3 regions of the Kribbella sp. NBC_00889 genome follow, and region 2 is predicted to be linked to each of the others. Evidence: riboswitches for the same ligand, from Rfam matches in the RefSeq annotation. Region 2 holds a riboswitch; each other region holds the start of a gene.
The links. Region 2 has a riboswitch for ZMP and ZTP ahead of OG817_RS06125 (5-aminoimidazole-4-carboxamide ribonucleotide transformylase). Riboswitches for the same ligand answer to the same signal wherever they lie in the genome.
Positions count from the first base shown of each region.

Region 1: linked by a shared signal. The riboswitch ahead of OG817_RS14130 (bifunctional 5,10-methylenetetrahydrofolate dehydrogenase/5,10-methenyltetrahydrofolate cyclohydrolase) and the one ahead of OG817_RS06125 (5-aminoimidazole-4-carboxamide ribonucleotide transformylase) in region 2 are both predicted to bind ZMP and ZTP.
Region 3: linked by a shared signal. The riboswitch ahead of OG817_RS17020 (glycine hydroxymethyltransferase) and the one ahead of OG817_RS06125 (5-aminoimidazole-4-carboxamide ribonucleotide transformylase) in region 2 are both predicted to bind ZMP and ZTP.

Region 1 is NZ_CP108783.1:2,907,592-2,917,220, reverse strand. Features, by position in the region: gene OG817_RS14140 (helix-turn-helix domain-containing protein) at 1-292, opposite strand, end outside; gene OG817_RS14135 (phytanoyl-CoA dioxygenase family protein) at 394-1,269, shown strand; gene OG817_RS14130 (bifunctional 5,10-methylenetetrahydrofolate dehydrogenase/5,10-methenyltetrahydrofolate cyclohydrolase) at 1,292-2,134, opposite strand; ZMP/ZTP riboswitch at 2,164-2,253, opposite strand; gene OG817_RS14125 (beta-N-acetylglucosaminidase domain-containing protein) at 2,254-3,999, opposite strand; gene OG817_RS14120 (NUDIX hydrolase) at 4,007-4,621, opposite strand; gene prcA (proteasome subunit alpha) at 4,618-5,475, opposite strand; gene prcB (proteasome subunit beta) at 5,512-6,354, opposite strand; gene OG817_RS14105 (ubiquitin-like protein Pup) at 6,363-6,572, opposite strand; gene dop (depupylase/deamidase Dop) at 6,650-8,170, opposite strand; gene OG817_RS14095 (NUDIX hydrolase) at 8,253-8,744, shown strand; gene OG817_RS14090 (phosphotransferase) at 8,741-9,481, shown strand; gene OG817_RS14085 (hypothetical protein) at 9,489-9,629, opposite strand, start outside.
Region 2 is NZ_CP108783.1:1,258,619-1,268,247, forward strand. Features, by position in the region: gene OG817_RS06120 (MMPL family transporter) at 1-1,177, shown strand, start outside; gene OG817_RS06125 (5-aminoimidazole-4-carboxamide ribonucleotide transformylase) at 1,183-2,094, opposite strand; ZMP/ZTP riboswitch at 2,122-2,206, opposite strand; gene OG817_RS06130 (hypothetical protein) at 2,245-3,234, shown strand; gene ilvD (dihydroxy-acid dehydratase) at 3,294-4,961, shown strand; gene OG817_RS06140 (acetolactate synthase large subunit) at 5,256-7,004, shown strand; partial or broken gene ilvN (acetolactate synthase small subunit) at 7,005-7,508, shown strand; gene ilvC (ketol-acid reductoisomerase) at 7,703-8,722, shown strand; gene OG817_RS06155 (serine protease) at 8,888-9,629, shown strand, end outside.
Region 3 is NZ_CP108783.1:3,484,570-3,494,198, reverse strand. Features, by position in the region: gene OG817_RS17020 (glycine hydroxymethyltransferase) at 1-1,377, opposite strand, end outside; ZMP/ZTP riboswitch at 1,406-1,487, opposite strand; gene OG817_RS17015 (acyl-CoA dehydrogenase family protein) at 1,514-3,139, opposite strand; gene OG817_RS17010 (YhjD/YihY/BrkB family envelope integrity protein) at 3,158-4,555, shown strand; gene rsgA (ribosome small subunit-dependent GTPase A) at 4,703-5,770, shown strand; gene OG817_RS17000 (SDR family NAD(P)-dependent oxidoreductase) at 5,802-6,545, shown strand; gene OG817_RS16995 (EamA family transporter) at 6,721-7,566, shown strand; tRNA gene OG817_RS16990 (tRNA-Val) at 7,996-8,067, opposite strand; tRNA gene OG817_RS16985 (tRNA-Cys) at 8,100-8,170, opposite strand; tRNA gene OG817_RS16980 (tRNA-Gly) at 8,203-8,275, opposite strand; gene OG817_RS16975 (sigma-70 family RNA polymerase sigma factor) at 8,467-9,336, opposite strand; gene OG817_RS16970 (pyridoxamine 5'-phosphate oxidase family protein) at 9,428-9,629, shown strand, end outside.

The DNA.
Region 1 (9,629 bases), 1.6 Mb from region 2:
CGATCTGGAAGTGCACGTAGGCGTGCCGGGACCAGTGATCACAGTCCCAGATATAGGAGTCCCGGTCGCCGCGCCGGGCCAACGCCACCGTTCCGGGGCGCAACTCCTCCTCCACCGTCGCCTGATGGACCCCGGCGTCGTCGTACAGCTCGGTCCGCCAGAGCGCCGAACCGTGCAGGAGCCAGAGCAATTCGAAGTTCGGCAACCAGCGCGGACCGTACGTTGCCCCGGGCGCATAGTCCGCGACCTGGACCACGGAGTTCACGCTGATCACCGGTGGTCGCGATGTCACGAACAGATAGTAGAGCGCGCGCCGGCGACATTGGCCGTCCGGTCGTGCTCTGAGATTGTGAAGCCGGTCATCGCCAACCCCAGGCCGGATGGAGCGCCCCAATGCAGCCTGTCACCGCCGTACGCAGGTTCACCGAGGTCACCGACGAGTTGATCGAGTCGTTCCGGCGCGACGGCTTCGTGGTCCTCGATCAGGCCCTTCCACCCGACCAGGTCGCCGCGCTCCACACAGCGGCCGAGCACCTGTGCCGCGGCGACCTCGGAGCCGTCGAAGGCAGCCCGAGCACGGAGCCGGGCGAGGACGTCGTGCGCAAGTACCTGTGCATTCACCAGCCCCACAAGGTGTCCGAGGTGGCGCTGACCGCGTTGCGCGCACCGCGCGTGGTGACCGCACTGACCGCGCTGATCGGGCCGAACGTGAAGGCGATGCAGTCGATGCTGTTCATCAAGTCCGAGGGCAAGCCGGGCCAGGCCTGGCACCAGGACGAGTTCTTCATCCCGACCAGGGACCGCTCGCTGACCGCGGTGTGGATCGCGCTCGACGACGCCACCGTGGAGAACGGCTGCCTCTGGGTGCTTCCGGGCTCGCACCGGCGCGGTGTCATCTATCCCGATCGGGAGCAGGACGATCTCCGCTTCGACTGCACGGTGGAGTTGTTCGACTTCCCCTACACCGACGACGACGCAGTACCGGTCGAGGTGCCGGCGGGTTCGGCGGTGATCTTCAACGGCTACCTGCTGCACCGATCACTGCCGAACACCACGCGGCGCGGACTCCGCCGGGCCCTCGCCAACCACTACATGAGCGCGGAGTCGCTGCTGCCGTGGCAGACGGTGCCGGCCGGCGTCCATGTCGGCAAGCACGACTACCGCGACATCGTGATGGTGGCCGGAACCGACCCGTACGCCTACAAGGGCATCGACGACATCGCCCGCCCGCATTCCCGCGCCGACAAGGACGGCGGCTGCGACCGCTAGGGCACGTCTCTAGAGCCGTGCCCTAGCGGGTCTGTGCCTCGGCGGCGTCGACGGCCTGCTCCAGGAGCAGGGCGATCGTCATCGGGCCGACCCCGCCGGGGACCGGTGTGATCAGGCTCGCGACCTCGGCCGCGGCGGCGAAGTCGACGTCCCCGACGTTGCCCTCGTTGTAGCCGGCGTCGACGACGACGGCGCCGGGCTTGAGCCAGTCGCCCTGGACGAAGTTCGGCCGGCCGACCGCGGCCACCACGATGTCCGCGGTCCGGACGATCGCGGGCAGGTCGGTGGTTCGGGAGTGCGTGTAGGTGACGGTCGCGTTCGATGCCAGCAGCAACATCCCGGCCGGCTTGCCGAGAATCGGGCTGCGGCCGATCACGACCGCGTGCGCCCCGGCGATCGGTACGTCGTACGCCTCGAGCAGGCGCATGATCCCGCCGGGCGTCGCGGACCGGAAGCCGGGTTCACCGAACGCCATCGCACCGAACGACCGCGTGGTCACACCGTCGACGTCCTTGGCAGGGTCGATCGCCTCGAACGCGGCCCGCTCATCGATCTGCGCAGGCACCGGGTGCTGCAGCAGGATCCCGTGCACCGCCGCGTCCTGGGACAGCTTGGTCAGCTCAGCGACCAGCTCCTCGGTCGTTGTCTCCGCGGGCAATACCACGCTGAGCGACCCGATGCCCGCCTTCTTCGACCGGTTCTGCTTCATCCGCACGTACGTCGCCGACGCGGGGTCGTCACCGACCAGCACGGTGGCCAGGCACGCCTGGACCCCGGTCCGCTCCTGCAGTGCACGGGCCCGGTCGGCCGTCTTCGCCACGATCTCGGCGGCAACGTCGGTACCGGTCATCAAAGTGGCAGTCATAGCGCGCGCTCCTTGGGCGTCGACAACAGGTCAAGTGCCCAGGCGCGCGGCTCGGCCGGATCCTCCGGCGGACCGTTCCCCGGTGGTCGTCCACCTCAGCGCCAGTCGCGGTCCACCGCTCAGGATACCCGGCCGCCCTCCGTCGCCTCGGTCAGGAAGGTCTCGATGACAGGGTCACCGAGTTGGGGATGAGTCTTGGAGTGTGGCAGCCGGGTGTCGCGGATCGTCTTGGCCTGGGTGACCAGGTGGTCGATCTGGTCCCGGGTCGTGGCGGCGTCCGAGCTGTTGCCTTCGGCCACTGCTTCGAGGTGCCGGAGGGACTCGCGGAGTGCTTGCGCCCAGAGGAAGGTCGCATCGAGCCAGGCTCCGGCCTCGTCGGCGAACGACGGGTCGGACACCCCGGCGCGGATCCGGGCCGGAGCGTTCTCGATCGCCTCGAGGTACGGCTCGAGCTGCGCGATGGCCCCGGCCAGGTCGCCCGTCTTCCAGGTCTTCCAGAACGCGGCGGTCTGCGCGGCCAGGACCGGCGCGTTCACCAGGTGCAGCCGGCCGTCATAGGTGGTGAGGTCGGCGAAGACCTCCAGCGCCGCGATCGTCTCGGCGTCTCCCCCGGCCCGCTCGGCGAGCGCGCGGTGCCACGAGGCCTGCTCGTCGTACGTCGCCGGGTTCCAGCCGAACTCGGCGAACGAGTAGAGCGCGATCTTGCTGGCCCCGGCCTGGTTCATCGGGTTCGAGATCACGCCGACGACCAGGTCGGCCAGGCCAGGCTCGCGACCGCTGTAGGCCGCGAGCAGGATCCGGGCGGCCGCGTAGTCGTTGACCGGGTAGTTGTCCCAGATCAGGATGTCGTGCCCGAACACGGCCTTCGCCTCGGCCGCTTGTGCGCCCGTGATCGTCTCCGGTACGACGCCGATACCGGTCCAGTGCACGACCACCGCGCTGTCCAGCTGTTCCCGTAGCGCCTGCTTGTACGGCGTCTCGTCGACGTTGTAGTACTCGGTCGGGACCATCTGCAGCGGGGCGAGGTCCGGCTTGGTCGCGACCCACTCGCGCTGGATCCGGTTCAGCAACTCGCTCTGCGCGCGCCCGGCTCCGCCACCGCCGGCGCCGTACTTCTCCTCGTCCTCGGCGCCGTGCCACTTCTCGTACTCGATGTCGTCCAGGGCGACGTTGAACGCGCGCGCACCCAGCGCGTACAGGGCCTCGAACTTGGCGATCAGTGCCTGGAAGTCGCTGTCGTCGGTGTAGCGGATCGACAGGCCGGGTGACAGCGCGAAGGTGAAGTCGACCTTGTTCCGCACCGCGCGCTCGACCAGCTCGCCGAGCTCGGCCAGCTTGTCGGCCGGGTACGGGTCGCGCCACTGCTCGCGGTGGTACGGGTCGTCCTTCGGCGCGTACTCGTAGGTGTTCATCCGGTGCGTGCCGAGGTAGTCCAGATGGTCGAGCCGGTCGGCGTGCGACCACGGCGTACCGTAGAAGCCTTCGATCGAGCCGCGGTACCGCATCGTCGGCCAGTCGCGGATCTCGACGCCCTCCACATGGTTGCCCTGGACAAGCTGTGCGAAGGTCTGCGCGGCGTAGAAGGTGCCGCGCTGATCGACACCGTCCAGGACGACCTGGTCGTCGCCGACGGCAACGACGTACCCCTCGGGCGGCAACCCGCCGGCCGCCGCGTTCGTGCCTCCGAGTCGCACAGTGACAGCAGATTCGCCGTCGGTGATCGTCTGTACGCCGGCCCGTGCCAGCGTCTCGCGAACGACGCGCTCGGCGTCCGCATCGGTCGTCGGGCCGTGCACCAGCCCGACGGTGTCGCCGAGGTCGAAGCCATCGTCGCGGTGGGTGGTCTGCTGAGGCTCAGGCGTCATTGCCCTACTACAGCAGTCCGGCGTGATCCAGCGCTAGATAGGCCGCGTCGACTCCGGTCATCGCACCTGGTGTGCGCAGCTCGGCACGGAACGCATCGACAGTGAGCTCGACCGGCACACAGTCCTCGGTCTCGTCCAGTGACTGCTTGCCGTCCGGCCGGCAGCCGCGCGCGATCGCAATGTACTTCCGGTACGTCGACGACGCCGAGGACCACTGCCAGCCGACCAGGTCGAGCGTCTCGCAGGTGTACCCGGTCTCTTCCTCGAGCTCCCGCGCACCGGCCAGCGCCGGGTCCTCCCCCGGCTCGACCAGCCCACCTGGCAGGTTCGTCACGATCCGGTCGGGTCCGGCCCGGAACATCCGGATCGTCACGATCCGTCCCTCCGGCGTCAACGGCAGCACCGTGACTCCGGCGCTGATCCCAGCGTCGGACTTCGGGCCGAACACGTCCCACTCGACCTCACGCCCGTCCGGCAGCCGGTACCGACGCAACTTCACCGTCAGGAACCGGTGGAAGCCCAGCTCCTCACCCACCAACTCCCAGGCCGTCGGGTCGCCGGGCCGAGACAGTTCAGCCGCCGCGGAGTCCGCGGCGGCTGAACGCCATTCCGGCTCGCTCACAGCGGCCGGTCGTCGTCCGGCTCCTCCGGTGGAGCAATGGGTACGTCGTCCGCCGGCGGGGCGTCGTCGGACGAGGAGGATGCTGTGCTGTCCTCCGCGACCGGGGTGTCCTCGCTCGCCTTGCCGTCGGCCGCGGGCTTCGCGTCCTCGGCCGGGCGGGACTCGGACAGGATGCGCTCCAGCGTCTCCACGGAGATCCGCTTGAACTTCCGCACCTGGGTCCGGGTCCGGTCCAGAACCGCGACCTCGATCTGGTCCGACGTCAACTGCCGGACCTCGGTGCCGTCGTGGCCGAGCGCATCCACAGCCAGCCGGAGCGCCCCGGCCAGCGAGATGCCCTCCTGGAAGTGCTCGCCGACGTACTCCGCGACCTGCTCGGCCGGCCCGCCCATCACGGCGTACCCGCGGACGTCCGCGATCGAGCCGTCGTAGGTCAGCCGGTAGACCTGGTCATCGGCGGTGCTGGCACCGACCTCGGCGACCAGGATCTCCACCTCGAGCGGCTTCTCACCGCCGGAGGAGAAGATCGCGCCCAGTGTCTGCGCGTAGGCGTTGGCGAGCGCCCGGCCGGTCACGTCGCGCCGGTCGTAGGAGTACCCACGCATGTCGGCCAGCCGGACGCCGGCGATCCGCAGGTTCTCGAACTCGTTGTACCGGCCGACCGCGGCGAACGCCATCCGGTCGTAGATCTCGGCCACCTTGTGCAGCGCGGGCGAGCGGTTCTCCGCGACGAACAGGATGCCGTCGGCGTACTGCAGCGCGATCGCGCTGCGGCCCTTGGCGATGCCCTTGCGGGCGAAGTCGGCCCGGTCCCGCATCAGCTGTTCGGGCGAGACGTAGAACGGAACGCTCATCGAAGGTGTCGTCCTCTATCGGTCGATGGGGTCAGGTCAGGTGAGGGAGGCCGAGGCCGGGCCGTCGGGGCGCTGGTGCCGCTCGGCCCAGACGCGGTCCACGATCGCGGCCACGTCGTCCTCGGGCAGCCGTTTGTAGCCGTCCGCCGTGACCACGCCGACCACCGGGAAGATCCGCCGCAGCATGTCCGGGCCACCGGTCGCCGAGTCGTCGTCAGCGGCGTCGATCAGGGACTGGATCACCACCGTCACGCAGTCGGTCGCGGACAGGTCCTCGCGGTACAGCTTCTTCAGCGCGCCGCGGGCGAAGAGCGAGCCCGAGCCGACACTGTGGAAGTGGGTCTCCTCGTAGCGCCCGCCGGTCGGGTCGTAGGAGAAGATCCGGCCGCCCTTGATGTCCTCGTCGTAGCCCGCGAACAACGGGACCACGGCCAGGCCCTGCATCGCCATCGCCAGGTTGCCCCGGATCAGCGCGCTCAACCGGTTGGACTTGCCGTCCAGGCTGAGGGTCGCGCCCTCGAGCTTCTCGTAGTGCTCGAGCTCGACCTGGAACAGCCGGACCATCTCGATCCCGAAGCCGGCCGAGCCCGCGAACGCGACCGCGGAGTACTCGTCGGCGGGGAACACCTTCTCGATGTCACGCTGGGCGATGATGTTGCCCATCGTGGCCCGCCGGTCGCCGGCCATCACCACGCCACCGGGGAAGGTGGCCGCGACGATCGTCGTACCGTGCGGGACGTCGTGCGAGAAATCGGCCGACCCCAGGCTGCGCCGTCCAGGCAACAGGTCGGGCGCGTGCCCGGCCAGGAAGTCCATGAACGACGAGCCACCTGGGATCAGGAAGGCTTCCGGCAACCGGCCGGAGGCATCAAAAGTCATCGAGCGGTTCACTCCCCACCCTTTTGCACGAATCCGCGGACGAACTCCTCGGCGTTCTCCTCGAGCACCTCGTCGATCTCGTCCAGGATCGAATCGACGTCCTCGTCGAGCCGTTCCTTGCGCTCCTGGACGTCCTCGGACGCCTCGACCTGCTCGACCTCTTCCTCGGTCGACGAACGCTTCGGCTGCTTGTGCTGCTGACCGCCGTCCTTCGCCATGGCACACACACCTCCTAGAACCGCCGCCTGCGGCGGCCGCCCAACCGACCCCCGCAGTGTTTCCTTATACGGCGACCCTACCCGGCGGCGCCCCCAGTAATGGTGCGAACCAGGTCACTCGCGGTGTCGCATTGGTCAAGAAGTGCCCCGACATGCGCCTTCGTGCCCCTCAGCGGGTCCAGTGTCGGGATCCGCTGCAGCGACTCCTTGCCGGGCAGATCGAAGATCACCGAGTCCCAGGAGGCGGCCGCGACCTGCGGCGCGTACTGCTGCATGCACCGGCCGCGGAAGTACGCGCGAGTGTCGGTCGGCGGGTGTGAGACCGCCATCCGGATCTCCTCGTCGGAGACGAGTCGCTGCATCCGGCCGGCCTTCACCAATTTGTAGTACAGCCCCTTGTCCGGGCGCAGGTCGGCATACTGCAGGTCGACCAGGTGCAGCTTCGGGTCGTCCCACTCCAGGCCGTCGCGGTCGCGGTAGGACTGGAGCAGCTTGTACTTCGCCACCCAGTCGAGCTGGTCGGCCAGCTTCATCGGGTCGATGGCCAGCTGGTCCAGGATCTGCTCCCAGCGGCGCAGCACGTCCTTGGTCTGCCGGTCCGCGTCGTCGCCGTACTTGTCCTCGACGTACTTGCGGGCCTGCTCCAGGTACTCCGTCTGCAGCTGGACGGCGGTGAGCTTGCGGCCGTCCTTCAGCGTCATCAGGTGCGTACAGGTGGGGTCGTGGCTGACCTCGTGCAGCGCGGTGACCGGGCGGTCCACGCTGAGGTCGTCGGTCAGCCAGCCGTCCTCGATCATCGCCAGCACCAGCGATGCGGTGCCGACCTTCAGGTACGTCGAGATCTCGGACAGGTTCGCGTCGCCGATGATCACGTGCAGCCGGCGGTACCGGTCCGGATTCGCGTGCGGCTCGTCGCGGGTGTTGATGATCGGGCGTTTCAGCGTCGTCTCCAGGCCGACCTCGACCTCGAAGTAGTCGGCCCGCTGGCTGATCTGGAAACCGTTCGCGGCGCCGTCCTGGCCGATCCCGACGCGGCCGGCGCCGGTGACCACCTGACGGCTCACGAAGAACGGCGTCAGATGCCGCACGATCGAGGCGAACGGGGTGGACCGGCGCATCAGGTAGTTCTCGTGCGAGCCGTACGACGCACCCTTGTTGTCGACGTTGTTCTTGTACAGGTTCAGCGGCGGGGCGCCGGGGATCTGCCGGGCCTGCCGCGCGCCCTCCATGATCACCAGTTCGCCGGCCTTGTCCCAGACCACCACGTCGCGCGGATTGGTCGTCTCGGGCGCCGAGTACTCCGGGTGGGCGTGGTCGACGTACAGCCTCGCGCCGTTGGTGAGGATCACGTTCGCCAGCCCGGTCTCCTCGTCGGTGAGCTGGCTCGAATCGGCCACCTCCCGGCTCAGATCGAAGCCGCGCGCGTCCCGCAGCGGGTGCTCCTCGTCGAAGTCCCATCGGGTCTTGCGCGCGAGCGGCTGCGTCTGCGCGTAGCCGTTCACCACCTGGCTCGAGGTCAGCATCGGGTTCGCCCCGGGCTGGCCTGGTACCGAGATCCCGAACTCTGTCTCGGTTCCCATGATCCGCCGAACACTCATGCGAACGAGCCTACGCGGTGTCCGCGACGAAATCCGTTGCCGTGTCCACAGGGTTACGTGTGAGACTTCGCGGGTGGACGAAATGGTGGCCATTCTGGACGACGACAACGTGGTCATCGGCGCGCGGCCACGGTCGGAGATGCGACGGGACAACCTGCGACACTCCGCGACCGGCGTACTCGTCCGGAATGCGGCCGGTGAGATCTACGTGCATCGCCGTACGCCGACCAAGGATCTCTACCCGAGCCGATACGACTTCTCGGCCGGCGGCGTCGTCGCGGCCGGCGAGGACCCGTACGACGCCGTCGTACGGGAGCTGGCCGAGGAGCTGGGGATCACCGGCGCCGAGCTGACCCGGCTGCCGGAGGACGACTTCGCCGACGACCACACCAGGTACCACGCGTACCTGTACACGTGCGTCTGGGACGGCCCGGTGAAGCACCAGCCGGAGGAGGTCGAGTGGGGAGCCTGGATGTCCCCCGCCGACCTCGTCGCCAAGCTGGACGACCCCGAGTGGTCGTTCATGCCCGACACCGCCGCCCTGCTCGGTCCGCTGATCGGGCGTCTGGTGTGACCATCATCGAGGGCTGGGACAGCCATGCCTGGATCGAAGGTCCATGGATCTATCGCTCACCACGCCGCCCGGCTGTCCGTCCCCGCCTGCTGGCTGAGGCCACTCTGATGCCCTGGCTCGCACCACAGTTGCCGCTGCCCGTCCCAGTGCCGGAGACGACGGAGGACGGCGTACGGCACCTGCTGCTGCCGGGCACGCCCCTTGAGGACGGCGGTACGGACATCGGTCGCCAGATTGGGTCGTTCCTCCGGGCACTGCATGCCGTGGACCCGGCCGAGGCGGAAGCACATGGGGTCCCCGGAGCGGCAACTGCGGCTGCTGACAAGGCGGTCGGCCTGGACGAGTTCCGGACTCAGATCGTGCCGCTTCTGCCTGCCGAGCTGCGGTCGTCAGCCTTGGCACTGCTCGACCGTGTGGCCAGGGTTCGGAGCAGCCTGGTGCACTGCGACTTCGGTCCGGAGCACATCCTGGTCACGGACGGGCGGATCACCGGCATCATCGACTGGACCGACGCCGAGATCGGTGATCCCGCACTCGATCTGTGCTGGGCTCTCAACGGTGCCGCGGACGCACTGGCCGATGGTGTGGCCGAGACCTACGACATCACTCCGGAGTTGCGCGACCGCGCGCGGGACTGGGCGCGCCTCTCGCCCTGGTATGGCGTCCACCGCGGCCTGCTGCTGGATCTGCCTGACGACATGACGAACGGGCTCAGAGACATCGTCTCCAGGCTCTGAGCGCCCGTCAGCGAGAGTTGCGGCGGCCGATGGTGCGGGCGAAGTTGATGGCGACCAGGCCCGCCCAGCACACGATGAGGCCGGGCATGCCGAGCATGTCGGCCGAGATGGCGGTGATCGGGATGGCGACGCTGACCGACACGATCGC
Region 2 (9,629 bases):
GGAGCGCGAGCGGCGCGACCTCAAACACGAGCAGAGCGCCTTCGCGCGCTGGGGACGCAAGGTCAGCGACCGGCCGTGGCCGTACGGCATCGTCGCCACGCTGGTGCTACTCGTCCTGGCGATCCCGCTGCTGTCGATGAACCTCGGCCAGCTCGACGCCGGCACGGATCCGGCGCAGGACTCGAGCCGGAAGGCGTACGACCTGGTGGCCCAAGGCTTCGGCCCGGGTGCCAACGGTCCGCTGACGGTCGTCGTACAGCTCCCGTCCGAGAGCTCCACCGACAAGCAGACCTTGCTGAACGGTCTCGCGTCGACGCTGCAGAAGACGTCCGGCGTGGCCGCCGTACAGCCGCCGAGCCTGAACAGCTCCGGTACGACGGCGATCATCAACGTCATCCCGACCACGTCGCCGTCCGCGGCGGAGACCGAGGACCTGGTCAACCGGATCCGGGACGACGTACTCGCCGGGCAGAAAGAGCCCACCTTCGTCGTCGGCACCACTGCCGGGTACGTTGACTTCACCGAGAAGGTGTCCGGGCGGATGCTGTGGCTGATCGGGGCTGTGGTGCTGCTGGCGTTCCTGCTGCTCACAGTCGCGTTCCGATCGCTCCTGATCGGGATCAAGGCCGCGATCCTCAACCTGCTGTCGGTCGGAGCCGCGTACGGCGTGATCGTCGCGGTGTTCCAATGGGGCTGGGGATCCTCGTTGGTCGGGATCGACGAGAAGGTGCCGATCCCGTCGTTCGTACCGATGTTGATGTTCGCGATCGTGTTCGGGTTGTCGATGGACTACGAAGTCTTCCTGCTGTCCCGGGTGCACGAGGCGTGGATCGCGACCAAGGACAGCCACCGTGCCGTGGCGATCGGGATCGGCGCGACGGCCCGGGTCATCACCACGGCGGCCGCGATCATGATCGTGGTCTTCCTCAGCTTCGTCCTCGACGACGACCCGACGGTCAAGATGCTCGCGGTCGGCATGGCAGTCGCCGTACTGATCGACGCCAGCATCGTCCGGATGGTCTTGGTCCCGTCCGTCATGACACTCCTCGGCGACCGCGCCTGGTGGCTACCCCGATGGCTCGACCGCATCGTCCCCGACATCCAACTGGAAGGCGGCCCGCCCGCCCCACCCCCACCAACCCCCCAAGAAACCCCCAAGGTCGAACCCGTCTCCTGACCTGCTCAGTGGCGGAAGAGGCGTACGCCGGTTCGTGACAGGGTGATTCCGCGGGCAGCGCACGCCTCGGCGACCTCGTCGGAGCGGATCGAGCCGCCGGGTTCGGCGATGTGGGCTACGCCGTGGCGGTGGGCTTCGTCGATGTTGTCGACGAAGGGGATGGCGCCGTCGGAGACCATCGCGACGCCGGTCGGCGGCTCGGACGAGCGGCGGGACCACCACTCGTCTGCCTTCTCGCCGGCCAGTCGGACGCAGTCGACTCGTGACTGCTGGCCGGCGCCGATGCCGATCGTCGTACCGTCCTTCACCATCGCGACCGTGTTCGACTGCGTGTTCCGCGCCACGATCATCCCGAGCAACAAGTCTCGGGCTGCTGCATCCGGCACGCCCGGATCCAGCAGCTCACGAGTCAACGGCAGGTCGTCCCGCTGCTGCGTCAGCCGTAGCCCGTACACCTCGCGCACCTCGTGCTCCGGAGGCTCGAAGGACGCATCGGCTTCGAGGACGAGAAAGGTCCCACGCTTCTTCCCGGCCAACACTCCGAGGACGCCCTCGTCGTACCCGGGCGCAATGATCCCGTCGCTCACGACCCGCTTGAGCACGCGCGCAAGCTCGGCATCAATCGGATGCGACACCGCAACGAAATCGCCGTACGACGACTTCGGATCGGCATCACGGGCGCGCACATATGCGGCACTCACCGAGTCCGCCAGCGCGGCACCGGCAGGGGAGACGTGCTTGTACGACGCCGCCGCGACCACCCCGAACGCCCCAGCTGCCTCCCGCACGAGCTGCCAACCGGTGAGCGCATCCAAGACATTGATGTACGACGGACTCCCGCTGACGACTGTGAACGGCGCCCGACCGGACACCGGGGTCATCGTGGCGGACTGGTGTGGGTTCATTCCATAACGCATCCAGCGACCTCCGAGATCGAAACACATCGGAGGCGCCCAGGCGGACGACGCCTTGCTTACCGGCCGACCGCTCCCCGGTGGTACTCCACCCTCGCCAGTCGCGATCGTTCGGCAGTCTATTCGAGCAACCCGCACACGTACGATCCGAGCATGGGGATCTTCTCTCGCAAGGCCGTGGATGTCTCCAGGCTTCGGCTTGATCAGGCGTGGGCCGATCCCGAGCTCGATCGGGCGTACGCCGCTGTGCGTGCGGGGGATCTGTCGACGGGGATGGCGTTGCTGAAGGCGACGCCGGTGAATACCGGGCTGCGGTCGGTGCGGGTGGTGGGGCTGGGGCAGGCAGCGGTCGGGCACAGTGAGCAGTTGGAGTTGCGGCTGGAGGCATTGCCCGGGGATGCGGATCTGCTGCTGTGGCTTGGGCAGACGTTGGTGTTCGAGGCCTGGGAAGTGCGGAGCGGGAGTCTCGCGAAGTACGTCTCCGAGCAGCAGTTCGCGTCCTTCCACGACGTCCTCGGGACCGCGGGCGCAGTACTGAATCATGCAATCGATGCAGCGCCCGACGATGCGGCCCCGTGGGAGGTGCTGCAGTGGGTGACGGTTGGACCGCAGTCGTCGATGGAGGTGAAGGACAAGGTCTTTCGGTCCGCGGTGGACCGGCATCCCGACAGCTACGCCGCGCACAGCGGACGGGTGCAGGTGCTGGCCCCGAAGTGGTCGGGCCTGGAGCTGGCCGAGCTCGTGCACTTCGGTCATCAGGTGGTGGCGAACGCACAGCCGGGTAGCGCCCTGTGTGCCGTCGCCGCACAGGTAATCAACGAGGTGTGGGTCGACGTACTCGGCGACAGCGAGCTCTCCCGGCTGCAGCGCGGCGCCCGCCTGACGCACGAGGTCTCGAACCGGCGGGAGGAACTGCTGGCCGCCCGGGACAAATGGTGGACCCCCGGACGCGAGCAACAGCCGGAGGACATCTCCGCCCACGGGGCGATGGCGTTCGCGTTGAAGGCGGTCGGCGCGAAGGCAGCGGCAATGGAGCACGCCGCCCTGACCACAGGCCGGATCGAGAGCCTGCCCTGGGGCTACACCAACGCCCCCGACCCCCTCACCGCCTTCGCCACCGCGGTGGCACACCAGATGTCCTGAGACCCGGCGCGGCCGGACGAGGGCAGCGTTGTTGATTTACGAGGAATAGAGTGACCGGCATGGTCGATGTGAAGCCACGGAGCCGGACGGTGACCGACGGGCTGGAGGCGACCGCATCGCGCGGGATGCTTCGCGCGGTCGGGATGGGTGACGACGACTGGGCCAAGCCACAGGTCGGAGTCGCGTCGAGCTGGAACGAGATCACCCCGTGCAACCTGTCCCTGGACCGGCTCGCGAAGGCGGTCAAGGAAGGCGTGCACGCGGCCGGCGGTTATCCGCTGGAGTTCGGCACGATCAGCGTGTCCGACGGCATCTCGATGGGCCACGTCGGCATGCACTACTCGCTCGTCAGCCGCGAGATCATCGCCGACTCGGTCGAGACCGTGATGGAGGCCGAGCGGCTGGACGGCTCGGTCCTGCTGGCCGGCTGCGACAAGTCGCTGCCCGGCATGCTGATGGCCGCGGCCCGGCTCGACCTGGCCTCGGTCTTCCTGTACGCCGGTTCGATCATGCCCGGCAGGCTCGGCGACAAGGACGTCACGATCATCGACGCGTTCGAGGCGGTCGGTGCCTGCCTGCGTGGCCTGATCACGCAGGACGAGGTGGACGCGGTCGAGCGCGCTATCTGCCCGGGCGAAGGCGCCTGTGGCGGCATGTACACCGCGAACACCATGGCCGCCTCCGCCGAAGCGCTCGGTATGTCGCTCCCCGGCTCGGCCGCACCGCCCGCGGTCGACCGTCGTCGCGACGGCTACGCGCGCAAGTCCGGCGAAGCCGCGGTCGGCCTTCTGCAGAAGGGGATCACGGCCCGCCAGATCCTCACCAAGGAAGCCTTCGAGAACGCGATCGCCGTCGTGATGGCGCTCGGCGGCTCGACGAACGCCGTACTGCATCTGCTCGCGATCGCGCGCGAGGCCGACGTCGACCTGACCCTGGCGGACTTCAACCGGATCGGCGACCGGGTCCCGCATCTCGGCGACCTCAAGCCGTTCGGGCGCTACGTGATGACCGACGTGGACCGCGTCGGCGGCATCCCCGTCGTCATGCGATCGCTGCTCGACGCCGGTCTGTTGCATGGCGACTGCCTCACGGTCACCGGCAAGACGATGGCTGAGAACCTCGCCGACATCGCCCCGCCGGATGTCGACGGCACGATCATCCGCGCGCTGGACAAGCCGATCCACGGCACCGGCGGCATCACGATCCTGCACGGCTCGCTGGCGCCCGAGGGCGCGGTGGTGAAGAGCGCCGGCTTCGACTCCGACGTCTTCGAAGGTACGGCGCGAGTCTTCGACGGGGAGCGCCCGGCCATGGACGCGGTCGCCGGACTCAACCCCGGCGACGTCGTGGTGATCCGCTACGAAGGCCCGAAGGGTGGCCCCGGGATGCGCGAGATGCTCGCGGTCACCGGCGCGATCAAGGGCGCGGGCCTCGGCAAAGAGGTCCTGCTGCTCACCGACGGCCGTTTCTCCGGCGGTACGACGGGACTCTGCGTGGGCCATGTCGCGCCGGAGGCCGTCGACGGCGGCCCGATCGCGTTCGTCCGTGACGGCGACCGGATCACCCTCGACGTCAAGAACCGCACGCTCGACCTGCACATCAGCCCGGAGGAACTCGAACGCCGCAAGGTTGGCTGGACCCCGAAGACCCCGGCGATCACCAAGGGCGTGCTCGGCAAGTACACCCGCCTGGTCCGCTCCGCATCCGAAGGGGCTGTCTGCATCTAAGACAGTCATCTCACGATATGAGACAACGCCGAGCCGAACTTGACCCGATCGCATTCCGTCGGCGACTGTTGCCTACATGCGATCGATTCTCCTCGTACTTGTGCGGCGCGCCGACTGACGCGACCACTGAGTCGAGCGCGCCCCTTCAGCCAACCGGCGGAAGGGGTTTTTTGTTGCCAATGCGACTATCTGCGACCCAGATATCGCGAAGCAGCAGCCACAAGCGAGGATGGATCGGTCGCGACAAGCCAGATCGTCAAGGCCATATCGTGACAGGACTGAGGGAAGGCACTCATGAGTGAGCAGCTGACCGGGGCACAGGCTCTGATCCGCGCACTGGAACATGCCGGAGTGGACACCGTCTTCGGCATCCCGGGTGGCGCGATCCTCCCGGCGTACGACCCGATGCTCGACTCGACCCAGATCCGCCACATCCTGGTACGTCACGAGCAGGGCGCCGGCCACGCCGCCCAGGGGTACGCCTCGGCGTCCGGCAAGACCGGCGTGTGCATGGCGACCTCCGGGCCCGGCGCGACCAACCTGGTGACGCCGATCGCGGACGCGTACATGGACTCGGTCCCGTTGGTCGCGATCACCGGCCAGGTGGCCAGCGCCGCGATCGGGACGGACGCCTTCCAGGAGGCCGACATCCGCGGCATCACGATGCCGATCACCAAGCACAACTTCCTGGTCAACGACCCGAACGACATCGCCACCACGGTGGCCGAGGCGTTCTACATCGCCTCGACCGGCCGGCCCGGTCCGGTGCTCGTCGACGTGACCAAGGACGCGATGCAGGCGCGGGTCGACTTCCAGTGGCCGACCGAACTGTCGCTGCCCGGCTACCGGCCGGTGACGCGGCCGCACCCCAAGCAGGTGCGTGAGGCGGCCCGCCTGATCGCTGCGGCCGAGAAGCCGGTCCTGTACGTCGGCGGCGGTGTGATCCGGGCTCAGGCCCACGCCGAGCTGAAGGAACTCGCGGAGCTCCTCGGCATCCCGGTGGTGACCACGCTGATGGCCCGCGGCGCGCTGCCGGACACCCACGACCTGCACTTCGGTATGCCGGGCATGCACGGCTCGGTCTCCGCGGTCGGCGCGCTCCAGCGCTCCGATCTGCTCATCTGCCTGGGTGCCCGCTTCGACGACCGGGTGACCGGCAAGCTCGACTCGTTCGCCCCGGAGGCGAAGGTCATCCACGCCGACATCGACCCGGCCGAGATCGGCAAGAACCGGGCCGCCGACGTGCCGATCGTGGGTGACTGCAAGGAGGTCATCACCGACCTCATCGCCGCGCTCCAGACCGAGATCGCGAACGCCGGCCGGACCCCGTCGTACGACACCTGGCGGCACCAGCTCGAGGCCGTGCGGGCCAAGTACCCGGTCGCGTACGACGAGCCCGAGGACGGCAGCCTGTCCCCGCAGTACGTGATCGAGCGGATCGGCCAGATCGCCGGCCCGGACGCCATCTACACCGCGGGCGTCGGGCAGCACCAGATGTGGGCCGCGCACTATCTCCCGTTCGAGAAGCCGCGTCACTGGCTGAACTCCGGCGGCCTCGGCACGATGGGGTACGCCGTTCCGGCCGCGATGGGAGCCAAGGTCGCCCGGCCGGACAAGACCGTGTGGGCGATCGACGGTGACGGCTGCTTCCAGATGACCAACCAGGAGCTGGTCACCTGTGCGCTGGAGGGCATCCCGATCAAGGTTGCCGTGATCAACAACCAGTCGCTGGGCATGGTCCGGCAGTGGCAGACCCTGTTCTACGACAAGCGTTACTCCAACACCGATCTGCACTCGGCCCAGATCCCGGACTTCGCCAAGCTGGCCGAGGCGATGGGCGGCGTCGGGCTGCGCTGCTCCGACCGCGACTCGGTCGACGCCACGATCGAGAAGGCGATGGCGGTCACCGACGCGCCGGTGGTGGTCGACTTCGTCGTGCACCGCGACGCGATGGTCTGGCCGATGGTCGCGGCCGGCACCAGCAACGACGACATCCAGATCGCCCGCGACATGGCGCCGGCCTGGGACACCGAGGAGCTCTAAATGTCGAAACACACTCTGAGCATCCTGGTCGAGAACAAGCACGGTGTGCTGGCCCGGGTGGCCGCGCTGATCTCGCGCCGCGGGTTCAACATCGACTCCCTCGCGGTCGGTCCGACCGAGCACCCGGAGGTGTCCCGGATGACCATCGCGGTCAGCGTGGACGAGCAGCCTCTGGAGCAGATCACCAAGCAGCTGAACAAGCTGGTGAACGTGATCAAGATCGTCGAACTCGAACCCAGCCAGACCGTGCAGCGTGAACTGCTGCTGGTGAAGGTCAAGGCGGACACCCTGACCAGGGGACAGGTGCTGGAGACCGTCCAGCTGTTCCGTGCGAAGGTGGTGGACGTGGCTCCGGACGCGATCACGATCGAGGCGACCGGCAATCCCGAGAAGCTCGAGGCCATGCTGCGGGTGCTGGAACCGTTCGGCGTCCGCGAGCTGGTGCAGTCCGGCATGGTGGCGATCGGCCGGGGCAGTCGCTCCATTTCCGACCGCACGCTACGGCCGGTCCCGGTGCCACCGCCGCACGTCGCGTCGGGTCCCCCGAACCTGCAGGCGCAACCCGCCGAGCGCCCCCATCACCCGGTGCCGGCGCCGCCGCCGGGCCGACCCGTGGCCCCGGCCCGCCAGGGCTGAGCCGACAACAAGCGCCGTACCGAATATCTACAGAGGAGAAGAGCGCCAAAGTGGCTGCTGAAATGTTCTACGACGACAACGCCGACCTGTCGGTGATCCAGGGCCGCCACGTGGCCGTTCTCGGCTACGGCTCCCAGGGCCACGCGCACGCGCTGTCCCTGCGCGACTCCGGCGTCGACGTCCGGGTGGGCCTGCCCGAGGGCTCCAAGAGCCGGGCCAAGGCCGAGGCCCAGGGCCTGCGCGTACTCAGCCCGGCCGAGGCGGTGGAGGAGGCCGACGTGATCGTCGTCCTCGCGCCGGACCCGGCCCAGCGCAAGCTCTACAAGGAGGCCATCGAGCCGAACCTGGTCGACGGTGACGCGCTCGTCTTCGGTCACGGCTTCAACATCCGGTTCGGCTACATCAAGCCGCCGGCCGGCGTGGACGTGTTCATGGTCGCCCCGAAGGGCCCGGGCCACCTGGTCCGCCGTGAGTACACCGAGGGTCGCGGCGTACCCGTGCTGGTAGCGGTCGAGCAGGACGCCACCGGCAAGGCGTGGGACCTCGCGCTGTCGTACGCCAAGGGCATCGGCGGCCTCCGGGCCGGCGGCATCAAGACCACCTTCACCGAGGAGACCGAGACCGACCTGTTCGGTGAGCAGGCCGTCCTCTGCGGTGGCGTGTCCGCGCTGATCCAGAACGGCTTCGAGGTACTGACCGAGGCTGGCTACCAGCCCGAGGTCGCGTACTTCGAGTGCCTGCACGAGCTCAAGCTCATCGTCGACCTGATCTACGAAGGCGGCATCGCCAAGCAGCGCTGGTCGGTCTCCGACACCGCCGAGTACGGCGACTACGTGTCCGGGCCCCGCATCATCGACGCGTCGGTCAAGCAGCGGATGAAGGAGGTCCTCGGCGACATCACCGACGGCACCTTCGCGGCCCGCTTCATCGCCGACCAGGACGCCGGCGCGCCGGAGTTCGCCGAGTTCCGCAAGCAGAGCGAGTCGCACCCGATCGAGGCGGTCGGCAAGGAACTGCGCGGCCTGATGGCCTGGGTCAAGTCCCACGACGAGGACTACGTGGAGGGCACGGCAGCCCGCTGACACCACCATGTGATAGGCCCGGACCATCCAGGTGGGTGGTCCGGGCTCAGGGCGTGTCTCACAGTTCCCCGCCTACTGCGCGGCACTGTGAGACCCGCCCTGTTCTTTGGCACAATCGGTGACGATTGTGGTCTGGACTGGTGATGGTGGGGGAGGTGAGCCTCGGTGGAGGACGGCAGGCATGCGCTGCCGCGGCCGCCCCGGCGCGTGCCGGTGGGCGCCGGCGTCCTCACCCAACTGCAGACCCCGGCCCCGCGGGCCCCACGCCGTGGACGACGGCCGCCGTGGAAGTTCGGCCGGTTCCTGGCCGGACTCCTCGTCGTACTGCTGATCCTCGGCGCCGGCGCTTCGGCCGGCTGGCTGATCCGCGCGCAGAGCCTCAAGATCGACACCGCGAAGGTCCTGGACCTGGCCGGCCCGGGGGTCGTCCGGGTCCTGGCGACGACGTGCGCGGGGAACGGTGAAGCGAGCGGGGTCGTGATCGGTGACGGGCTGGTCCTCACCGCCGCATCCGCGATGAAGCAATCGCTCTCGATGGCGATCGTGACCCCGGACGGCCGGATCCGCCGGGCCAACCTGCTCGGGACCAGTGCGGACGGAGTCGCCGTACTGCGCATGATCGGGCGACTCGACGACGACCCGGTGCCGCTGGCGCCGACGGACCCGGACCGGAAGGCCGAGCGCGCCCACATCGGCTACACCGCCGCGGGGAGGCAGGCGATCCAGAAGGTCGGTACGACGGATCGCCCGCGGGCGCTGACCGAGATCATGAACACGGCCAAGCTCGGTGGGCCGGTCGTCGACAAGTCCGGCCAGGTCGTCGGCCTGGTCGTCGGTGACACCGCCGCGACCGCGAGCATCGTCCCGGTCGCCCGGTTGCGCGAGTACGTCGTACCGAACGCGCCGG
Region 3 (9,629 bases), 2.2 Mb from region 2:
GGCGACGCCGTCGGCCAGCACGTACTTCGCCTTGGACGGTGCACCGGCGGCCGTTGTCGTCGGCGTCGTCGAAGACAGTACGTCGACCATCAACTCGGCGACCCGGTCGAACTCGTCGGCCCCGAAGCCGCGCGTAGTCAGTGCCGGCGTACCGATCCGGACGCCTGAGGTGTACCAGGCGCCGTTCGGGTCGCGCGGTACGGCGTTCCGGTTGGTCACGATGCCCGCGTCGAGCAGTGCCGACTCGGCCTGCCGCCCGGTGATCCCGTACGACGAGACGTCGAGCAGAGCCAGGTGGTTCTCGGTGCCATCGGTGACGAGCTTGACGCCACGCTTCATCAGGCCCTCCGCGAGCACGACCGCGTTGTCGGCGACGGCCTGCGCGTACTCCTGGAACGACGGCTGCCGGGCCTCGGCCAGCGCGACCGCCTTGGCCGCCATCGTCTGGCCGAGCGGGCCACCCAGAACCATCGGGCAGCCGCGGTCGACGGCGTCGGCGTACTCCGGCTGGCACAGCACCATGCCGCCGCGCGGGCCGCGCAGCGACTTGTGCGTGGTCGTCGTGGTGACGTGCGCGTGCGGGATCGGGTCGAAGTCGTCGGTGAAGACCTTGCCCGCGACCAGGCCGGCGAAGTGCGCCATGTCGACCATCAGCGTCGCGCCGACCTCGTCGGCGATCTCGCGCATCTTCGCGAAGTTCACCTTCCGCGGGTACGCCGAGTAGCCGGCGATCAGGATCAGCGGCTTGAACTCCCGCGCCTTGCGGGCGACCTCGTCGTAGTCGAGCAGCCCGGTCTCCGGATCGGTGCCGTAAGAGCTCTGGTGGAACATCTTGCCGGAGATGTTCGGCCGGAAGCCGTGGGTCAGGTGGCCGCCCGCGTCCAGCGACATACCGAGCATCTTCTGGTCACCGAACGCCCGGCGGAGCTTGGACCAGTCCTCCTCGGACAGGTCGTTGACGTGCTTCGCGCCCGCCTCGGCCAGCGCCGGGGACTCGATCCGCTGGGCCAGGATCGCCCAGAAGGCGACCAGGTTCGCGTCGATGCCAGAGTGCGGCTGGACGTAGGCATGCGGGGCGTTGAACAGCGCCGTGGCGTGGTCGGCCGCGGCCTGCTCGACGGTGTCGATGTTCTGGCAGCCCGCGTAGAAACGGTGCCCGATGGTGCCCTCGGCGTACTTGTCCGAGAGCCAGTTGCCCATCGTCAGCAAGGTGGCGGGGGAGGCGTAGTTCTCGCTCGCGATCAGCTTCAGCGAGGAACGCTGGTCGGCCAGTTCGGCCTTGATCGCGCCGGCGATGGTGGGTTCCACCGCGGCGATCACCTGGAGCGCGTTGTTGTACGCGGCCGACGCGGCGGCGGCGTCGAAGGGTTGAGTCATCGTTGTCTCTCCTGCGGTTGCAGTGGGTCGTGGGCACCCAGGCGCACGGTGCCGACAGTCTTCGCTCCCCGGTGGTTCTCCACCTCAGCGCGCCAGTCGCGACGCGGCCACCCTATCGTGCTGCCGCGGCTCAGAGTCAGAGGCTGCGGTCGGTGATCAGGCCGAACGGCGTGGTCCGCGGGAGGGTGCCGAAGACTCCACCCCAGTCGTTCGCCAGCCGGGACGCGACGAAGGCGTCCGCGACCGCGGGTGTGGAGTGCCGGACGACCAGGGACGCCTGCAGGCAGAGCGCCATCCTCGCCGCCAACCGGCGGGCGCCCGCCTCCGCGCCCTCGACGTCAGCAAGCGCTTGCAGTACGTCGTTGACCGCCGTGTCCAGGCGCTCGTCCGCACCCCGCGCTGCGCCGACCTCCAGCAACCACGCCTCGAGCGACTCGGGCCTTCTGAGGGCTCGCAGTACGTCGAGTGCGTTCACGTTCCCCGACCCTTCCCAGATCGAGTTCAGCGGGGACTCCCGGAACAACAGAGGCATCCCGGACTCCTCGACGAACCCGTTCCCGCCGAGACACTCCAGGGCCTCGGCGGCCATGAACGGCGTCCGCTTACTCACCCAGAACTTCGCCAGCGGCAGCCCGATCCGCCGGAACGCGGCCTCCTGCTCGTTGCCGTCGGTCGACGCGTCGACCGCCGCCGCAAGCCGCATCGCGAGCGCTGTCGCAGCCTCACTCTCCAGCGCCAGGTCGGCCAGCACGTTCTGCATCGCGGGCTTGTCGGCGAGCAGATCACCGAACGCCGAACGATGGCGGGTGTGCCAGAGCGCCTCCACCAGCGCGCGCCGTTGGAGAGCGGCCGAGCCGAGGACGCAGTCCAGCCGGGTCGCGGCCACCATCTCGATGATCGTGCGGACCCCGGCGCCCTCATCGCCGAGGCGGTAGCCGACCGTGCCGTGGAACTCGACCTCGCTGGACGCGTTCGACCGGTTCCCGAGCTTGTCCTTCAGCCGCTGCAGGGCAAACGCGTTCCGGTTGCCGTCGGCAAGCACGCGCGGGACGACGAAGCAGCTCAGTCCGTCCGGCGCCTGCGCCAGTACCAGGAAGACGTCGACCTGTGGCGCCGAGCAGAACCACTTGTGCCCGTTCAGCTGATATTCACCGTCGCCACCGGCCGGCGTCGCGGTGGTCAGGTTCGCCCGGACGTCCGAGCCGCCCTGCTTCTCGGTCATCCCCATCCCCGCGAGGACGCCGCTCTTGGTGGCCGCAGGCAACCGGCGTACGTCGTACTGGCGCGAAGCCAGCTGTGGGACCCACTCCTTGGCGAGCCGTTCGTCCGCCCTGAGGGCGGGGACGGCGGCGTACGTCATCGAGATCGGGCAGCCGTGGCCGGGCTCGACCTGGGACCAGACGTAGAAGCCGGCCGCGCGGGTCAGGTGCGGGGAGGGCCGGTCGCTCGTCCACGGCGCGGCCTGCAGCCCGAAGCCGACGGCGCGCTCCATCAGCCAGTGCCAGGACGGGTGGAACTCGACCTCGTCGATGCGGTTCCCGTACCGGTCGTGCGTGCGCAGGACCGGTGGGTTCTGGTTCGCCGGGAGTGCCTGAGCGAGGGCCTCTTCGGAGCCCGCGAGCTCGCCGATCCGGGTCAGCCCGGGATCGTCCGCGAGGTCGGCGTACGGACGCAGAGCGTCACCGAGGGCTGTGTCCCGGGTGAAGAAGTTCACCCCCTGGAGTGGGGGAGCCTGATTCGTTACCGCGAATGGGTCCGCCATGTCAGTACGGTAAGCGGTATGGCACGTTCAGGGGCAAGACCCGCGGGTGGGAGCTCCCTCTCATTGGCATGGGTCCGCAAAATCCCCGCGACGACCTGGAAGCTGCTCACCCAGACCATCGGTGTCTGTCTGCGCTACCGGGTCACCGGTCTCGCGGCGGAGGGGGCGTTCTTCGCGATCCTCTCGCTGCCGCCGCTGATTTTCGGGCTGGCCGGAAGTCTCGGTTACATCGCCGGCAAGTACTTCGAGGTCGAGACGATCGACGACATCAAGGCGCAGATCGTCGAACTGGCCGCCCGGGCGCTGACCGCCGACTCCGTCCAGGGTGTGATCGTGCCGACCCTGGACCAGGTCCTGAACGGCGGCCGGCCGGACGTCATCTCGATCGGTTTCGTGCTCGCGCTGTGGTCCGGCAGCCGCGCGCTGAACGTGTTCGTCGACACCATCACGATCATGTACGGGATGGGCGGCAAGCGCGGCATCGTCCGGACCCGGGCGCTGTCGTTCTCGCTGTACTGCGCCGCCCTCGTGATCGGCGTGATCGTCCTCCCGCTGGTGCTGGCCGGACCGGACGCCGTACAGGCTCTGCTGCCGCACCGCCTCGACTTCCTGAACCAGCTGTACTGGCCCGTCGTCACGATCCTGTCCGCAGGCTTCTTGAACACCCTGTACCACCTGTCGGTGCCGGTTCGGACGCCTTGGGTCTCCGATCTGCCCGGGTCGTTCCTGGCGCTCTCGATCTGGATCCTGGGCAGCTTCGTCCTGCGCTGGATCCTGCAGAGCACGGTCGGCGGTACGTCGATCTACGGTCCGCTGGCGGCACCGATCGCCGTACTGATGTGGCTCTACATGACCGCCATCGCGGTGCTGATCGGCGCGGCACTGAACGCGGTCGTCGACCGGCTGTGGCCGCACAAGGTCCGGGTGACGGAGACGGCGAAGGAGACCGTGGACGAGGTCGAGCCGGTGATGAAGGCGGAGTCTGAGCCGCATCACGACAACCCGCTGACTCCGGTCGAGCAGGAGCGGCCGGAGATCGAGGTCGCGCGGAAGGTCGAGGGCCTCGGCGTACCGGCGGCGGACCAGCCGCCCAAGGCCCCGTCGTCAGAGCGGCCGCCTACGGACAGGTCACCTACGGACAGGCCACCTACCGACCGGCCGCGGACGGACCGGCCGCCGAAGGCTCCGGCGGCCGAGCCGGGACCGAAGACCGAGGTCGCCGAGCCGGCCCCCGCGCCGGCGCCCCAGCGCAAGCCCGAACCGGCCTCCGGGCCGGCGCCCCAGCGCAAGCCCGAACCGGCCTCCGGGCCGGCGCCCCAGCGCAAGCCCGAACCGGCCTCCGGGCCGGCGCCCCAGCGCAAGCCCGAGCCGGTCGGAAAACCCGGTGCGCAAACTGACACCGACGACCTACGCTGACGCCATCAGCCGGTCCTGGACCAGGACCGCAGGACTTGGAAGGGAGGCCCCCGCCATGAGCTTGGATCAGGCCCACCGGGCCGATGTCTCCCACCCCGTCCGTCCGCTGAGCTGACCTCGCGGCCGGACCCTCCGAAAGGTTCGCCGATGTCAGCCACACTCCAGGCCCTGGGACTCGACAGTTCCACGGCCGACTACCTGAGCTCTGTCCCGGCCGAGCTCGTGCCGGGACGCGTCTCCCGGGTCGACAAGGGCCTGGCGACGGTACTCACCGAGGACGGCCCGATCCGCGCGACGTGGTCCAGTGCGCTCCTCGCCGCGGTGGCCAGTGACCCCCAGGCCGGCCCATGTACAGGGGATTGGGCCGTACTGCGGTACTGGCCGGACGACCGGATCACGGTCGAGTCCCTGGCTCCACGGCGTACGGCGATCGTGCGCGCGGAGGTCGGTGGTTCGTCCAGAGGCCAGGTGCTCGCGGCCAACGTCGACGTGATCGCGATCGTCGTCGGCCTGGTACCGGAGCCGAACATCGTCCGGATCGAGCGCTTCCTCGCGCTGGCGTGGGAGAGCGGTGCTCGGCCGGTCGTCGTACTGACCAAGTCGGACCTTGTCGGCGATGCCGACGCCCTCGCTGAGGATGTGGCGCGTGCTGCGCCGGGTGCCGACGTACTGGTGTGTAGTGCGACGACTGGTCAGGGCCTGGAGTCGGTACGGACGCTGCTGGATGGTGACGCGACTGTGGCGCTGCTCGGGTCGAGTGGTGCGGGGAAGTCGTCGCTGGTGAACGCGCTGGCCGGTGTGGAGCTGCTGGACGTGCAGGACATCCGTGAGGACGGGAAGGGCCGGCACACCTCGGTCCGGCGTGAGCTGATCGTGCTGCCGAATGGCGGCGTGATGATCGACACGCCTGGGCTGCGGGGGATCGGTCTGCAGGAGTCCGGTGAGGGGCTGGCTGCGGCGTTCCCGGACATCACGGCGCTGGCTGAGCAGTGCAAGTTCAAGGATTGCGCCCACGCCACTGAGCCCGGTTGCGCTGTGCGGGCTGCGCTGGAGGACGGCACGCTGCCGATCCGCCGCTTCGAGAGCTGGACCAAACTGCAGCGCGAGGCTGCGTTCATGGCCCGCCGCAACAACCTCCGCCTCCGCGCCGAAGCCAAGAAACAATGGGCCCGCCAGTCCAAGGCCTACCGCCGCGACGTGAACCCACGCCAATAGGTTGCGTGCTCCCGGTGAAAGGATCGGGAGCATGGATCGTGCTGTGTTGGTGACAGGGGCCTCGCGGGGGATTGGGGCGGCGACTGCGCATACGTTCGCGGCCGCGGGGGACCGGGTTGCGGTGCACTACGGGGCCTCGGCCGACGCTGCCGAGGCCGTTGTGAAGTCGCTGCCTGGATCAGGGCATGTGCTCGCGCACGCGGATCTGGCTGATCCGGCCGCGATCCAGACGATGGTCGACGACGCCGCGTCCGCTCTGGGCGGGATCGACGTACTCGTGAACAACGCCGGCGTCTACCACCCCCACCGCATCCGGGAGACGACGTACGCCGAGTGGCAGCAGGCCTGGGCGGACACCCTCGCGGTGAATCTCATCGGCCCATCGAACGTCACATGGTGCGCGGTCCGGCACATGGGCCGCGGCGGCCGGATCGTCAACGTGTCGTCGCGCGGTGCGTTCCGCGGCGAGCCCAACCAGCCCGCGTACGGCGCCTCGAAGGCGGGCATCGTGTCGTTCACCCAGTCGCTGGCCCGCGCACTCGGCCCGGAAGGCATCGCCGTGACCGCGATCGCGCCCGGTTGGACGACCACCGACATGGCCGCCGTACACCTGACCGGCGAAGGCTACGACCGCCGCCGCATGGAGAGCCCGCTCGAACGCGTCGCCGACCCGTCGGAAGTCGCGGCGGCGATCCTCTACCTGGCGTCGCCGGAGGCCGAGTTCGCCACCGGCACGGTCCTGGACTTCAACGGTGGCTCCCAGCTCCGGATGTAATTCGCTCGGCCGGCTCACGCTTTCGGGCTAGGGTCCTGTCCGTGCATCGCATCATCACCCCGCCGACCGCCGCTTAGGCGGACGGTCACTCGGTTAGCGCCCAGGTTCTGACCTGGGCTTCTTCGGGCTGTTCGCAGACGACCCATCTCTCCCGCGAACCTCCCGGAGTACTTCGATGCTGCACCGACCCACGAAGACGCGCGCCCTCGCCTACGTTGCCCTGGCCGGCCTCGCCTGGGGCACAGGCGGCCCCACCGGCGCTCTGCTGTTCCAATCGAGCGGCCTGACCTCGACCGCCATCTCCTTCTGGCGCCTGGCCACCGGCGCCGCCTGGCTGCTCTTGGCCAACTGCCTCTTCACCAAGACCTCGATCCGCGCCACGTTCATGGCCGCGCCAAGGCGATACATCCTCACCGGCCTAGGTCTGACCGCCTGCCAACTCGGCTACTTCGCCGCCATACCCCGAGTAGGCGTAGCAGTAGCCACCGTCATCTCCCTGGGCGCAGGCCCTCTCTTCATAGCCCTGGCAACCCGAGAACGCATCACGCCGGCGCTCCTGCTGGCAGTCCTAGGCCTGACCCTCCTGGTAACAGCCCCAGGCACTGCCATCACCACATCCCTCCCCGGCATCCTCCTGTCCCTCCTCTCAGCAGCCGGCTACGCCACCACCACCCTTCTCAATCGCAACCACCCAGCCCCCACCACCACAGCCCTCCTAGGCTTCACCACCGCAGCCCTGGCACTCCTACCCCTAGCCCTACTCGAAGGCCTGACCCCACACGCGGCAAGTTGGCCGACCCTCGCGTACTTCGGCTTGATCCCCACCGCCCTCGCCTACACCCTCTTCTACTCAAGCCTCCGCACCCTGACCCCCTCAACGGCAGCCGTCCTAGCCCTCCTGGAACCCCTAACGGCCACAGCCCTAGCCGTCCTCCTCTTCCACGAACACCTGACGCTCCTAACCCTCACAGGAGCCGCCACCCTCCTAACAGCAGTAGCCCTAAAAGCCCTACGCCCCTAACCGCCCGCGCTTGTGACTGGGTGTGGGCCACCCGAGACGTGGAGCCGGGACGGTCCGCGAATGTGCTGCCCCAGATCCCACACCCAGCAAGCACCCCACCCCCAGCCCGAAACCATCAAGCGGCGCCCAACCCCCGCGCGGAACCATCAACGCGGCGAGCAAAAATCGCCGGCACTGTCCCGCGCCGAGCAACCCTCGCCCGGAACCGTCAACGCGGCGAGCAAAAATCGCCGGCACTGTCCCGCGCCGAGCAACCCTCGCCCGGAACCGTCAACGCGGCGCCCAACCCCAGCAGCCGAGCGAAGCGAAGGCGCCAAAGGGGGTGCGGGTGGCGGAGCCCCCGCCCGCGGCAAGCGCAGCGCAGCCGCACAAACGACGAAGGCGACGCCGTCCGCGCACTCCGCGGACACACGTCGCCCATCGCCTTCGTGGACGATACTGGGATCGAACCAGTGACCTCTTCCGTGTCAGGGAAGCGCGCTACCGCTGCGCCAATCGTCCAAAACAACAACAACTCTAGTCTCAGGGCTGCGAGGTGGAGACGGGATTCGAACCCGTGTACACGGCTTTGCAGGCCGTTGCCTCGCCTCTCGGCCACTCCACCAGGAAGAAAGCTGGCCTGCCGAACCCTCTCCGAGCGGACGACCGGGTTCGAACCGGCGACCTCAACCTTGGCAAGGTTGCGCTCTACCAACTGAGCTACGTCCGCATCGCTCCGGCGGGGTGTTCCTGCTCGGTGCGAGAGCAGAACAGTAGCGCACTTTCGGCGTACGCAAAAACCAGATTCCGGGGTGTCGCGATGTGGACGGTCGGAGCGTGGATTTCGCCCCTCCCGTCACACCAGTCCCACGCGTCGAGGGTGACTCCAGGACGCCGTAGTACCCCGGGATCCGTGCCGCGTCAGCCGTTGGCCGGCGCGAGGTCGACGTCGCGCAGGTAGTCGGGATTGCCGAGGAGTTCGATCCCGGCGATCCGGCCGTCGGCGACCGTGAACGAGAACACGACGACCGGCTCGCCACGCAGCCGCCACACCGCTCCGGCCTTGCCGTCGACCAGCGTGAGTACGGCGGCCTGCGCGCGCCCGGAGAACGTCTCCGCGACGGCCGCGGCACCCCGCACCATCGCGCCTGCGCCGCGCGCCACGACCGTTTCGTCGGCACGCAGTACGACGTCCGGGTCGAGCAACTCGAGCAGTGCGTCGAAGTCTCCACCACGCGACGCGGCGAGGAACGCCTCGACGATCTCCTTCTGCCGGTTGGCATCCGCCCCTGCGGGTTCGGGCGTACCTTGCACCCGCCGCCGCGCCCGGCTCGCCAGCTGCCGCGCGGCCTCTGACGACTTGCCCACGATCGGCGCGATGTCGTCGTACGGCACCGCGAACATGTCATGCAGCACGAACGCCAACCGCTCGGCCGGCGTCAACGTCTCGAGTACGACGAGCAGCGCGAGCCCGACCGAGTCCGCCTGCACTGCCTCGAGCTCAGGATCCGGTACGTCGTCGTCCGTGAGCGCAGGGGAGTGGTCGCCGACCGTCTGCTCGGGCCGCCCGCGCCGTGTCCGCAGCATGTCCAGGCAGATGCGCCCGACAACAGTCGTGAGCCAACCACCCAGGTTGTCGATCGCGTCGGCGTCGGATCGGCTCAGCCGGATCCACGCCTCCTGCACCGCGTCCTCGGCCTCGACGCGCGACCCGAGGATCCGGTACGCGACCACACGCAAGTGTTCCCGGTTCGCCTCGAACCGCTCCGCCAGCCAGTCGTGTTCGCTCATGTCCCTCTCCACCTGTCACACTCCGGTCCGACCACCGTCAATTGGTGTGACGCGAAAACCCGACCACATGTGACACCCGTAGGAGTCCATCATGGCTGCCCCCAGGCCCCTCGCCGTACGCAAGCAAGACACCCTGCACCGACTGGAGCACGACATCGACGCCTGGGTGGCCACCGCGTCACCTGACGGCACGCCCTACCTGATGCCCTTGTCCTTCCTCTGGGACGGCCGAACGCTCCTGCTGTCCACCGCTGTCAACAACCCGACCGCCCGCAACCTCCGCGCCAACCCTC